One region of the Paenibacillus sp. IHBB 10380 genome, then DNA from elsewhere that is predicted to be linked to it. Evidence: a T-box and tRNA genes for the amino acid it is inferred to sense, from the RefSeq annotation. Region 1 holds a T-box; the other holds one or more tRNA genes.
The links. The T-box of region 1 lies ahead of tyrS (tyrosine--tRNA ligase). A T-box ahead of a tRNA ligase gene usually reads a tRNA of that ligase, here a tRNA-Tyr.
Positions count from the first base shown of each region.

Region 2: it has a tRNA-Tyr gene. The T-box ahead of tyrS (tyrosine--tRNA ligase) is inferred to sense a tRNA for this amino acid. The anticodon was not compared.

Region 1 covers NZ_CP010976.1:5,549,924-5,556,857, forward strand. The annotation lists gene UB51_RS25080 (DUF4367 domain-containing protein) at 1-490, opposite strand, end outside; gene UB51_RS25085 (RNA polymerase sigma factor) at 483-1,052, opposite strand; gene UB51_RS25090 (hypothetical protein) at 1,637-2,113, opposite strand; gene UB51_RS25095 (pseudouridine synthase) at 2,531-3,220, shown strand; gene UB51_RS28085 (DUF6932 family protein) at 3,310-3,621, shown strand; gene UB51_RS25105 (helix-turn-helix domain-containing protein) at 3,650-4,078, shown strand; gene UB51_RS25110 (DUF6933 domain-containing protein) at 4,370-4,882, shown strand; T-box leader at 4,970-5,192, shown strand; gene tyrS (tyrosine--tRNA ligase) at 5,295-6,557, shown strand; gene UB51_RS25120 (hypothetical protein) at 6,919-6,934, shown strand, end outside.
Region 2 covers NZ_CP010976.1:4,055,009-4,061,942, forward strand. The annotation lists gene UB51_RS18335 (stalk domain-containing protein) at 1-1,007, opposite strand, end outside; tRNA gene UB51_RS18340 (tRNA-Leu) at 1,174-1,255, opposite strand; tRNA gene UB51_RS18345 (tRNA-Arg) at 1,264-1,340, opposite strand; tRNA gene UB51_RS18350 (tRNA-Leu) at 1,361-1,446, opposite strand; tRNA gene UB51_RS18355 (tRNA-Cys) at 1,459-1,532, opposite strand; tRNA gene UB51_RS18360 (tRNA-Gly) at 1,542-1,616, opposite strand; tRNA gene UB51_RS18365 (tRNA-Gln) at 1,623-1,697, opposite strand; tRNA gene UB51_RS18370 (tRNA-His) at 1,711-1,786, opposite strand; tRNA gene UB51_RS18375 (tRNA-His) at 1,836-1,911, opposite strand; tRNA gene UB51_RS18380 (tRNA-Trp) at 1,941-2,014, opposite strand; tRNA gene UB51_RS18385 (tRNA-Tyr) at 2,025-2,109, opposite strand; tRNA gene UB51_RS18390 (tRNA-Thr) at 2,117-2,192, opposite strand; tRNA gene UB51_RS18395 (tRNA-Phe) at 2,221-2,296, opposite strand; tRNA gene UB51_RS18400 (tRNA-Asp) at 2,323-2,400, opposite strand; tRNA gene UB51_RS18405 (tRNA-Met) at 2,431-2,507, opposite strand; tRNA gene UB51_RS18410 (tRNA-Val) at 2,557-2,632, opposite strand; tRNA gene UB51_RS18415 (tRNA-Glu) at 2,705-2,779, opposite strand; tRNA gene UB51_RS18420 (tRNA-Ser) at 2,825-2,916, opposite strand; tRNA gene UB51_RS18425 (tRNA-Asn) at 2,920-2,995, opposite strand; rRNA gene UB51_RS18430 (23S ribosomal RNA) at 3,101-6,030, opposite strand; rRNA gene UB51_RS18435 (16S ribosomal RNA) at 6,399-6,934, opposite strand, start outside.

The DNA.
Region 1 (6,934 bases):
CATCTGCTTCTTTAGAAATCCGAGTATGATCCAATCTAAAGCTATCGGGTACGTAAGTAGGAAGGAGTAAAGGGAAGGATAGCTTCGAATTTGCTTCTTCTAATGTAATGATTTCAGTTGAACTGGTGTTTGGCTCTGAATGGGCTGAATCAACAGGAGGTGGTGTTTTAGCATCTGTAGGATTGGGTTCATGCGTTGAGTTTTGGAAAAAAATCTCTATAACCTGTTCCTGAATGTCTCTAAATAATCCAGCTACTTTGGCATAAGTGGTCATATTCCCAGTAACCAGAATATTAACAAGTAATGAAGCGGCTACAATTCCGGAAACCAACTTAACACGGGACAGCCACTTTTTTCGTTTGCGGCGTTGTTCCAATTGAATGCGGACTTTGTTCCATGAAGGAGTGGGGTTAGGTATTACAATATCATTGTAAAGCTTGGTGACAAGTTCCTTCATATCTTGGTCTTCATGATCATGGATACTATTCATTGTCATCAACCCATTTTCTTGAGAAATGTTGAAACAATTTCTTGCGCGCTCGAGCTAATCGTTGGGTAAGAACTTGCTCTGTTATAGCTAATTCGTTGCAAATTTCCTTATACGATTTCTGTTCCCAATAGAACATGAGAAGTATGATACGGTAGCTTGGCTTTAATTCATTGAGCGCCTGGTGTAACAGTTCGTCTCTCGTGTTGTTCTCTATCTCGCTAGCTACACTTATTTCTTCGTTAAACATACTGTTGCTTATATTAACGTCTAAATACTCATATTCTTGACGATTTTTTTTATTTTTTCTTATCCAATCGATAGCGCAATTGCGAGTTACCCGTCTAACCCAGCTCTTGAGATGGGTATCGTGTTTGAGTTTGGGGGCTGATGAAGTTACTTTTAAGAAGGCATCTTGGATGATGTCTTCGGTTATACCGTGGTCACGAATGAGGAAGTAAATATCGGCATAAAGTTGCTTGTAAAAGGAGTCATAAATGAATTGTTGCGTATTTATATCTAATTCCTCAATTTTACTGCGCAATAGAAAGAGCCATTGTTCCATAGGATATACCCCGAATCGTTTTGAATTGTAGTAGTGGACAGAAGATCGCTGGGGTGTTTGTATGTGATGGACTACCTCTGACGTTGTACTTAACTTTCTTTAGATATTTTCGTTAGTTTATGGTAGATAGGTTCGTTAATATAGTATACAACAAATTATTACATATAAGTTATTATAAAACATTGGGTTGACGAGATCTAACGCACGTGAAAGAAAGAAACATTACTTTATAGAGGGAGTGATATCATTTTGAAAAAGAGAAAACAAATATGGCTAATGAGTACGGCTGCGTGTCTTACACTGTTCTTGTCGGTACGATGCTATAGTGAATCAACTCACAGCGCTGAATCCAAACAATAGTCCAGGCATAAGTTTCAAAGATACTTTGCATATTTCTAATGGAAACGGTTACATTCCTTTAAGGATGGTAACCGTTTCTTCTTGGTGTTTATAATTTACAGAAAGATACTAGACCAGCAACGTTGTATAATAGAATCCGTACATGAGGTCGAACGTCATGTACGGATTCTTGTTGGAGGTTATCTCAGTAGAATCGAAAGATTAGATGGTAGGTTCTGCATCAGCTATTCAATTGTTGGACCATCCGTATGTTCTAATCCGTCCGCACCGTCCATAACATCTAATATACCAACGGCCAAAGTAGCTACGGCGGCAACTCTAATTAAACCTTTAGCACCGTCTTTAACTTTCGTATTATCATTTTCTGTGAAACCTACGACCACTTCCTTACCATTGGTGTAGGTGTATTTCACGGAACTGACAACACCATTAGCAGTTGTTGTTATGGCACCACCGATATCTTTCATTCCATTCTTGGATTGTTCCTCGTTATTTGTTATCAGACCTGCTGTCGTATCATACACGCCACTGGCTAAGTCCCCGGCTGTTCTTCCTGCTATAATCGTAGCATTCTCAACGCTATCGCCGATCTCCTTAACGAAGCGACTACCTGTAATTTCACCAACCACGCGGACGCTCCCGCCGATCACTCTGCCTGTTACTTCACCTGCGATATTACCAAGTCCTTTTAAGAAACTCATATGCATAACTCCTTCATAGTGGGCTAGTTCTTATATATTAGAATAATTCTATGATGAATTCGATGGAATTGATAAGAAATGAATACATGTCATTTAGTAGCCTGTTTGTTATAGTCTAATGTAATTATCCTATCCTCTGCAACCCATGTAGAGTGCTGTTCCCATCTACCGCATGTTGTATGAAGAAATCCAATGAGGTCAAGGCGTGTAAATATGTCGCACTCGATTAGTCACTGCAACAGTTTAAACCATATGGAGAAATCGAGATTCAGTATTATGGTAGAATGGATGACTGGAGCGTGCTGAGGTGCCGATAGATCACTGAGCAACCTGCAAGACGAGTAAGAGCTATACATAAAATTTACTGTAGCGGATGGATGGGAAGTAATTACATGGTAGATGGAGCTGTATTACTTGATAAGAATCAATAAGTATATTAGTGAGACAGGTTATTGTTCTAGGCGGGAGACGGACCGCTTAATCGCTGCTAGTAGAATCAGTATCAATGATGTGATATGTGAGCCAGGTGCCCATGTAGGCCCTGAGGATATTGTGCTTATTGATGGTCAACCGATACCGAGTAAAGCGGAACCCATCTATATCGTACTCAATAAGCCGATAGGGATTACGTGTACGGCAGCACCCCATGTAGCGGGAAATATCATTGAATTCGTCAACCATCCTTCTCGGATTTTTGCTGTTGGGAGATTAGATAAGGCGTCGGAGGGATTGATATTATTAACCAACGATGGGGATATCGTCAATAAAATGATGCGTTCAGAGTATGGTCACGAGAAAGAGTATGTGGTGACCATAGACAAATCAATTACAGTCGAATTTCTACACAATATGTCTAGTGGCGTGGACATTCTCGGCGTAAGAACGAAACCCTGTGACATGTTCCGAATGAATGAGTATGAGTTCCGGATTATCTTAACTCAAGGTCTGAATCTTCAAATTCGTAGAATGTGCAAGGCTCTCGGATACCGAGTGCTAAAGCTCGAACGGATTCGAATTATGAATATTACCATGAACGGCATTGAACAAGGGCAATGGAGAGATCTCACATCGGAAGAGTTAGAGGTACTTGAATCTCAATTGGGTTAGATGGGGGAATAGACTTGACATCTAGAATAAGCAAGTTATAATTAAATTAACAAATTTGTCAATTTAACATTATTGTATATTAAATTCTTTTGTATGCACAAGACTACTCTATGACATTAGATCAATTACGTACTTCTTTGCTTGTAACAGGCCCTAAAGATGGATCTCCATGGGATACGAATACAATGATGACTTTAGTAAATAACTTGGAGGTATTGGTTAATCAACTTTGGAGAGTCGGTATAATGGACATTTTTATAGATGGTTCGTTTGTTGAAGACAAAGCGAGCCCCGGTGATATTGATGGTTATTTTGTAGCAGACGTCAGAACCTTGCCCGACATTGTAAGGGAGTTTAATTTAGAAAAACACGCGATTCATTTGAACCAAAGGGAATTGTAAAAGTTATTAAATAGAGGAGCTGAGAAAGTTGATAAAAAACGAAGCAGCTTACCAAAAAGCACAGGAAAAGTTGAAACAAGATAAGGATTTTATTGCGAGAGAAAAGATGCGATTTAAAGAAATGGGTCTAAATGATGAGCAGATTGATATGGCGATTGAACCACTAATATCATTCCACGAACAATTAAAGGAAGAAGTGGAGTACTATGAAAGAATAAAAAGGGGTTCATTTAATCCAATTTACAAGTTTACGGATATAGGAAAAAGCCTCATTGCATTTAGAATTTATATAAATATGTCTCAATCCGACCTAGCTAGAAAACTGGGAGTATCGGATGCACAGGTTTCCCGAGATGAGCGGAACGAGTATTATGGAGCCACTGCCGAGAAAATTGAAGCTGTGATGAGCGCAATGGGGATGAAGGCAACGATAAATATTGAGGTTGTCGCAGGATAAGGCGTGTTTTGTGACACGTCAATGATCCAAGGATACAGATTCTATTCTATGAACAACAAACTCAATGCCATGTAGGCATTGAGTTTGTTGTATGTAGGAAGGAAATTATTGTTGTATATAATCATTTGTGAAACTATGTTTATAGAGGTTATGCACTCTCCTGTCGAATCCTGACTAAGAGTCACATTACTCTATCGCAAATGAGGTAACTTCACGAAATAAGGACTCTATGAGCAAATCAATATTCTGATTTCTTTCAGGAAAGTATAGATGAAAGTATGAGGTGAAGGTATGTTTATTGAATGTACTAAAAAATGTTCTGAGGCAATGAAAATAAAGACAAATGATGTTGTGCCTATGAAGCGAGAGCCTTTCTATGAATGGCATGCCAATTTGTTTATGTTTGATAGACGAAAAGGCGTTATTCTAATGAATAATCAAACGCGATACTGCATTGTGTTATACGGTTTAAAGGCTGAGCACTTCAAAAAGTTTGAAAGTATTGTTCTGAGTGCTATAAGAGAAACATTCCTTGCTGAGGGTTTCTCAGAGAATAAAGTAGATACTTATATGGATAATTGTGGGGAAGTTATTTATACAAAGACACATGATAGAAGTATTCTAAGTCAAATAAGTGAATTCCTTATTTCTATAACATGGGAAATCGAAGAATTCATACCCAATGATCATCTCAATTTAATAGAACTTAACAGATGGGTAGGTAATAATTTGATGTGCGGAACACTGGGTTATGCACACCCTATAGATTTATTGAATAAGGAAATGAGTAAGATAGAGGCCTAAGAAAAAATGCCTTGTTTATGGTTAGGACAATATCCACCGGATTGACAACTGACTTCTCATTCTCTATACTGACTTTAATCTAATATACGGTATACGTTGAAGGAATGAGTAGCAAACTGTCACTGTTGTTCAGAAAGCTAGGGGTTGATGTGACCTAGTACAAACAGTTTTGTGAATTACACTCTGGAGTATCTTAGGTAACACTAAGCGGACTAGCCAACGATAATATGGCTAAGAGTGGTATGAATAGTAGCTTGTAGCACTATTTATGCAATTTGGGTGGTAACACGGTTAATGAATCGTCCCTATGTCTATTGTAGACATAGGGGCGATTTTTGCGTAATGGCGTTATTGGACGTATAGGGGATCAATCAACACTTATATATAAAGGGGCTGGATGATGATGAGTAACATGAATATTATTGATGAGCTAGAATGGCGCGACGCGATTAACCAACAGACAGATGCAGAAGGATTACGTGAATTAGTCAGTGAGAAGAAGATTGCTCTGTACTGTGGTGTCGATCCAACCGGTGATAGCATGCATATTGGACATTTAATTCCATTCATGATGATGAAACGATTCCAATCATTTGGACATCTACCTGTTATCTTAATTGGTGGAGCGACAGGAACCATTGGTGATCCAAGTGGACGTCAATCAGAACGTCAATTACAGACATTAGAGCAAGTACAAGATAATGTGAACGCACTTACCGCACAGATGAAGAAGCTATTTGACACCGATAGCGATGCTCAACTGAAAATGGTAAACAACTATGACTGGACGCATTCATTAAACATTATCGACTTTTTACGTGATTATGGAAAGAATTTCAGCATCAATGCGATGCTGGCCAAAGATGTTGTATCAAGTCGCTTAGATAGTGGGATTTCATTTACTGAATTCACTTACCAAATTCTCCAGTCCATGGACTTCCATCATCTGTATGCAGAAGAAGGAGTTCAATTACAGATTGGTGGATCTGATCAATGGGGTAATATCACGAGTGGTCTAGACTTGATTCGTAAAAAAGAAGGTCCAGAAGCGAAGGCATTCGGATTAACGATTCCATTAATGTTGAAATCAGATGGCACGAAATTTGGTAAAACGGCAGGCGGGGCGATCTGGCTAGATCCTGATAAAACATCTCCATATGAATTCTACCAATTCTGGTTAAATACAGATGACCGTGATGTGATTAAATACCTGAAATACTTCACATTCCTATCTAAAGAAGCCATTATTGAATTAGAGAATAAGGTTACAACAGAACCTGGTAAGCGTGTAGCTCAACGAGTACTTGCGGAAGAGATGACCAAATTCGTTCATAATGAAGAAGCTTTAACACAAGCCATTAAAATCTCGGAAGCCTTATTTAGTGGAGACATTAAATCATTAACAGCAGATGAAATTGAACAAGGATTTAAAGAAATGCCTACGTTCGAAGCTGCCAAAGAAACAAAGAATATTGTGGACTGGTTAGTAGATCTAGGTATCGAACCGTCTAAGCGTCAGGCAAGAGAAGATATTAATAATGGAGCGATCACCATGAATGGTGAACGAGTAGAGGATTTAAACACGGAAGTGACCGTAGACAAATCATTCGATGGTCGGTTCATCATTATTCGTAAAGGTAAAAAGAAGTATAGTCTAATTAGATTAGTGGATTAAGCGGGCTTCCGTTATAACGAGCAACAGATTGAGAACTATCTTGTTCGTGGGTATGATCCACATATATGCACACTACTATTAACCGGGGAATCCATGACATGGGGACCTCGGTTTTTGTGTGTTACATATGCTGTAATCCACCTTAGAATTTTCGGTTCTCAATTAGTGGAATGTTTTTTTTAGATAGCATTCCTTTGGTCTAGCGTTTTCGACTCAGCAAACAATCTATTTCTAAATAGATTCATAATTACTAATTATTTACTTTGGAGGAAGTTTATAATATTATGTATCTACTTATGTACGTGACATGAAGCTTAGAAAGGAAACTCACAACGGATAACAAGAAAAAGGGGAAGTCTCAATGACTAAAAAATTAT
Region 2 (6,934 bases), 1.5 Mb from region 1:
TTATTCCCAACCAATTGTGGAGAAGCCCCTAATTGAATAGAAGTCGCACTGGAATTCTTGTAGTTATCCTCACCTATTTTTAATGAAGCAACCTCACCAAACATAATACTCTTCAGCTTATTATTCCAAGTAAGGTCATATTCTAGAGCTTCAGCAATGGCTCGAAGTGGAACCATAACCGTCCCACCTTCATTGATGAATGCTGCTGGAGCTTTGATTATTTTGTCATTCACGACGATCTCCATAGTAGAAACATCTCCAATCATTGTAGACATTTCCTCATCCGTTAATTGATGAATGGGAGGCACTTCTTTTTCGAATAATACAACAATTTTCGTTGGAGTTGTTTGTGCTGGAATACTTCTTGTTGATATGCCGTATGAAACAACAAGTTTTCTGTTTGTGAGTTCACCTTCAAAAGCCTTCCCATCCTGGGACACCACTGTGGTCTGATCTGATTTATTCAGCTGCAGCGAATGATCAGCGCTAACCAGATCCTTGTCAAATAAATCTACCTTTATATTCTCATCTTTAGGATGATTAGCTGTAATAACTTTAACATTGTATTGAGCTGGATAAATTAAAATCATCGGTGCATTTGCTTCATAGTAACCGGTAATTGTGGAGCCCTCAGCAAGTTCAATTACATTTGCTAGATAGGTGTCAGTAGATATTACAAAGTTGGCTATGCCACCCTCTGCATTTTCAACTAGCACGTACTTCGTACCTGCAACACCTTCAACATCACTTATTTTCTTCACCGTTCCTGTGAAAGAATTGTAATATGACTGATTTTCTACCTGTCTGTCACCTATAGGCATAGTTTCATTTATTGACATAATTTCTTTTATAGGCACAATTTCCTTAGCTTGTACCCCATTGTTACTAGAGGGTAAATCATTGGCAGCGTTAGCTGTTACTGCGAGGAGAGAAAATACAGCCAGAGATAATAAGCCTGCAAATAACTTTTTAGAAATTCTAATAAGAAACGAAAAAGAAGAGGTCACTTGTACCCCTACCGTTATTATTAATAGTTCATATATTCTTCTAGTTACAGATCATTGCTGAATTACGGTAATTTACATCTCTAATAAGAATCAAGTATATTTACTAATAACAGAAAAAAGGTTTATAAAATCGCTTCGAAAAGCAATCTTATAAACCTTTTTTGTATACCGATGGCCGGACTCGAACCGGCAAGCCTCTCGGCACCGCATTTTGAGTGCGGCGTGTCTGCCAATTCCACCACATCGGCGTAATTCATGGTGCGCCCTAAGAGATTCGAACTCCTGGCCTTTTGATTCGTAGTCAAACGCTCTATCCAGCTGAGCTAAGGGCGCATATTTTATTAATTAATTAATGCGGAAGACCAGACTTGAACTGGTACGATAGTCACCTACCGCAGGATTTTAAGTCCTGTGCGTCTGCCGATTCCGCCACTCCCGCATATTAAATTAATGGAGGCGCCACCCAGATTTGAACTGGGGATAAAGCTTTTGCAGAGCTGTGCCTTACCACTTGGCTATGGCGCCGTACAAAAATGGAGCGGACGACGGGAATCGAACCCGCGACCCTCGCCTTGGCAAGGCGATGCTCTACCGCTGAGCCACGTCCGCATATAATGGCTGGGGATATAGGATTTGAACCTATGCATGACGGAGTCAAAGTCCGTTGCCTTACCGCTTGGCTAATCCCCAACATTAGAATTAATGGGGCGACTGATGGGACTTGAACCCACGAATGCCGGAACCACAATCCGGTGCGTTAACCCCTTCGCCACAATCGCCATATTATTATCTACATCATAGTGAAACAGAACAACTCATTCAAAAAAATGGGGCGACTGATGGGACTTGAACCCACGAATGCCGGAACCACAATCCGGTGCGTTAACCCCTTCGCCACAATCGCCATGTTATTATCTACATCATAAATTTCTTTGGCAGGGGCAGCAGGAATTGAACCCACACCAACGGTTTTGGAGACCGTTGTTCTACCTTTAAACTATGCCCCTATAAAAGAAATGGTGGAGGATGATGGATTCGAACCACCGAACTCGTAGAGAGCAGATTTACAGTCTGCCGTGTTTAGCCACTTCACTAATCCTCCAAAACAATGGTGCCGGCGAGAGGACTTGAACCCCCAACCTACTGATTACAAGTCAGTTGCTCTACCAGTTGAGCTACACCGGCGCACCAAATATTCAATTTACAATGAAAATGGTGGCTCGGAACGGAATCGAACCGCCGACACAAGGATTTTCAGTCCTTTGCTCTACCGACTGAGCTACCGAGCCATATTGAAATATCACTACTATAAAAATGGCGGAACCGACGGGATTCGAACCCGCGATCTCCTGCGTGACAGGCAGGCATGTTAGACCGACTACACCACGGTTCCACATATTCTATTCCTTAGCAAAGGAATAATTGGTTGCGGGGGCAGGATTTGAACCTGCGGCCTTCGGGTTATGAGCCCGACGAGCTACCGGGCTGCTCCACCCCGCGTCATTTACAAAATATTTAATTTCATCCATATATCCAGTAGAGGATCGTATGGTGGAGGCTGAGGGGATCGAACCCCCGACCCTCTGCTTGTAAGGCAGATGCTCTCCCAGCTGAGCTAAGCCTCCATTAAATAGATGAATATTATCATATCACATATATCGAGTTTAAAGCAAGCTTCTTTTCGATATTAATAAATATGGTGACCCGTATGGGATTCGAACCCATGTTACCTCCGTGAAAGGGAGGTGTCTTAACCCCTTGACCAACGGGCCTAAAAGTTTTACGAAGTAAAGCTCGCTTCGTAAGCATAAATACTATGGCGGAGAGAGAGGGATTCGAACCCTCGAGACGCTTTTGGCGCCTACACGATTTCCAATCGTGCTCCTTCGGCCAACTCGGACACCTCTCCATATGGCTCCCCGAACAGGGCTCGAACCTGTGACAACTCGATTAACAGTCGAGTGCTCTACCAACTGAGCTATCAGGGAATATAACTATTATTCAAGGTTTAATCCTTGAAAACTAGATACGAAACGAATTTGCAATGTTAAAACAGCATATGCTTCCGAAGTAGTTTCACTTCATGAAACTTTTAGGATAAGCCCTCGACCGATTAGTATTGGTCAGCTCCATGCATTACTGCACTTCCACCTCCAACCTATCTACCTCGTCGTCTTCAAGGGGTCTTACTAATTGGGAAATCTCATCTTGAGGGGGGCTTCACGCTTAGATGCTTTCAGCGTTTATCCCGTCCGCACGTAGCTACCCAGCTATGCTCCTGGCGGAACAACTGGTACACCAGAGGTGCGTCCATCCCGGTCCTCTCGTACTAAGGACAGCTCCTCTCAAATTTCCTGCGCCCACGACAGATAGGGACCGAACTGTCTCACGACGTTCTGAACCCAGCTCGCGTACCGCTTTAATGGGCGAACAGCCCAACCCTTGGGACCTACTTCAGCCCCAGGATGCGATGAGCCGACATCGAGGTGCCAAACCTCCCCGTCGATGTGGACTCTTGGGGGAGATAAGCCTGTTATCCCCAGGGTAGCTTTTATCCGTTGAGCGATGGCCCTTCCATGCGGTACCACCGGATCACTAAGCCCGACTTTCGTCCCTGCTCGACTTGTAGGTCTCGCAGTCAAGCTCCCTTCTGCCTTTGCACTCTTCGAATGATTTCCAACCATTCTGAGGGAACCTTGGGGCGCCTCCGTTACTCTTTAGGAGGCGACCGCCCCAGTCAAACTGCCCACCTGACACTGTCCCCGAACCGGTTTACGGTCCTAGGTTAGAACCTAGATACGATCAGGGTGGTATCCCAACGGCGCCTCCGTAGAAGCTTGCGCTCCTACTTCTCAGGCTCCCACCTATCCTGTACAGATCGTACCCAAATCCAATATCAAGCTGCAGTAAAGCTCCATGGGGTCTTTCCGTCTTGTCGCGGGTAACCTGCATCTTCACAGGTATTAAAATTTCACCGGATCTCTCGTTGAGACAGCGCCCAAGTCGTTACGCCATTCGTGCGGGTCAGAATTTACCTGACAAGGAATTTCGCTACCTTAGGACCGTTATAGTTACGGCCGCCGTTTACTGGGGCTTCGGTTCATAGCTTCGGGTTACCCCTAACCACTCCCCTTAACCTTCCAGCACCGGGCAGGCGTCAGCCCGTATACTTCGCCTTGCGGCTTCGCACAGACCTGTGTTTTTGCTAAACAGTCGCTTGGGCCTTTTCACTGCGGCCCCCTCGTGCTATTCACACTACCGGGGCACCCCTTCTCCCGAAGTTACGGGGTCATTTTGCCGAGTTCCTTAACGAGAGTTCTTCCGCGCGCCTTAGAATACTCTTCTCGCCTACCTGTGTCGGTTTGCGGTACGGGCACCTTCTCCTGGTTAGAGGCTTTTCTTGGCAGTGTGAGATCATGACCTTCGCTACTATAATTTTCGCTCCCCATCACAGCCCAGCCTTCATGATGTGCGGATTTGCCTACACATCAGCCTCACTGCTTAGACGGACACTTCCATCAGTCCGCGTCACTACCCTGCTGCGTCACCCCATTACTCATAACGGATTACGGTGGTACAGGAATTTCAACCTGTTGTCCATCCACTACGCCTTTCGGCCTCGCGTTAGGTCCCGACTTACCCTGAGAGGACGAGCCTTCCTCAGGAAACCTTGGGCTTTCGGCGGATCAGATTCTCACTGATCTTTTCGTTACTTATACCGGCATTCTCACTTGTATGCTGTCCAGCGCTCCTTACGGTACACCTTCAACCTGCATACAACGCTCCCCTACCCCTGATGCAAAGCATCAAGCCATAGCTTCGGTGGCGTGTTTAGCCCCGTTACATTTTCGGCGCAGAGTCACTCGACCAGTGAGCTATTACGCACTCTTTCAATGGTGGCTGCTTCTAAGCCAACATCCTGGTTGTCTGTGCAACTCCACATCCTTTCCCACTTAACACACACTTGGGGACCTTAGCTGATGGTCTGGGCTGTTTCCCTTTCGACAATGGATCTTAGCACTCACTGTCTGACTCCCGGAATTCGAGTCTATGGCATTCGGAGTTTGACTGAGTTTGGTAACCCTTGCGGGCCCCGCACCCAATCAGTGCTCTACCTCCACGACTTATTTCCGAGGCTAGCCCTAAAGCTATTTCGGGGAGAACCAGCTATCTCCGAGTTCGATTGGAATTTCTCCGCTACCCCCACCTCATCCCCGCATTTTTCAACATGCGTGGGTTCGGGCCTCCAGTGCGTGTTACCGCACCTTCACCCTGGACAGGGGTAGATCACTCGGTTTCGGGTCTACGTCCACGTACTAAAATTCGCCCTATTCAGACTCGCTTTCGCTGCGGCTCCGGCTTCTCACCTTAACCTTGCACGGGAACGTAACTCGCCGGTTCATTCTACAAAAGGCACGCCATCACCCATAAATAGGGCTCTGACTTTTTGTAAGCACACGGTTTCAGGTTCTATTTCACTCCCCTTCCGGGGTGCTTTTCACCTTTCCCTCACGGTACTGTTTCACTATCGGTCGCTAGGTAGTATTTAGCCTTAGCAGATGGTCCTGCTAGATTCATACGGGGTTTCACGTGCCCCGCACTACTCGGGATCCGTCTCGGAGGGATTAGACTTTTGGTTACAGGGCTTTTACCTTCTATGCCGGGCCTTTCCAGACCTCTTCACCTAACCTAATCCTTTGTAACTCCATGTGAGACGTCCCACAACCCCAAAGAGCAAGCTCCTTGGTTTGGGCTGTTCCGCGTTCGCTCGCCGCTACTGACGGAATCACTATTGTTTTCTCTTCCTCAGGGTACTTAGATGTTTCAGTTCCCCTGGTCTGCCTCTACATTCCCTATGTATTCAGGAATGAGTAACTGCGAATTACCACAGCTGGGTTTCCCCATTCGGACACCCCCGGATCAAAGCTTGCTTACAGCTCCCCGAGGCAGTTTCGTTGTTCGCCACGTCCTTCATCGGCTCCTAGCGCCTAGGCATCCTCCGTGTGCTCTTAGTAGCTTAACCATTTCGCTCATTTGTTGCGCTGTCCGCTCTCTTGTCCGTTCATTTCATCTATTGAGTGAACCCATTAGAGGTTGAAATGAACTCCCAAAGGATCGATCATCACATCAAATTCGCTAGCTACCTTTACACTTCATTCAATTCATAATGAGTTGAATGTTAAATATAAAAGAATGTTCTAAATCGTAAATTCGTTTCGTTATCTAGTTTTCAAGGATCAAAGTCATTTCTACAAGAGAAATAACATAGTTGAAAGATTGCTCTTTCAAAACTGACAACGAGTGAGGAAATATTCATGGAATCTATTGTTCCATAAGTCTTATCTTGACTCTTAGTTGAATGTTTCCGTTGCAGGAAACGATTCTCCATAGAAAGGAGGTGATCCAGCCGCACCTTCCGATACGGCTACCTTGTTACGACTTCACCCCAATCATCTACCCCACCTTCGGCGGCTGGCTCCCTTGCGGGTTACCCCACCGACTTCGGGTGTTGTAAACTCTCGTGGTGTGACGGGCGGTGTGTACAAGACCCGGGAACGTATTCACCGCGGCATGCTGATCCGCGATTACTAGCAATTCCGACTTCATGCAGGCGGGTTGCAGCCTGCAATCCGAACTGAGACCGGCTTTGGTGGGATTGGCTCCATCTCGCGATTTCGCAGCCCGTTGTACCGGCCATTGTAGTACGTGTGTAGCCCAGGTCATAAGGGGCATGATGATTTGACGTCATCCCCACCTTCCTCCGGTTTGTCACCGGCAGTCTGTTTAGAGTGCCCACCATAATGTGCTGGCAACTAAGCATAAGGGTTGCGCTCGTTGCGGGACTTAACCCAACATCTCACGACACGAGCTGACGACAACCATGCACCACCTGTCTCCTCTGTCCCGAAGGCCGCCACTATCTCTAG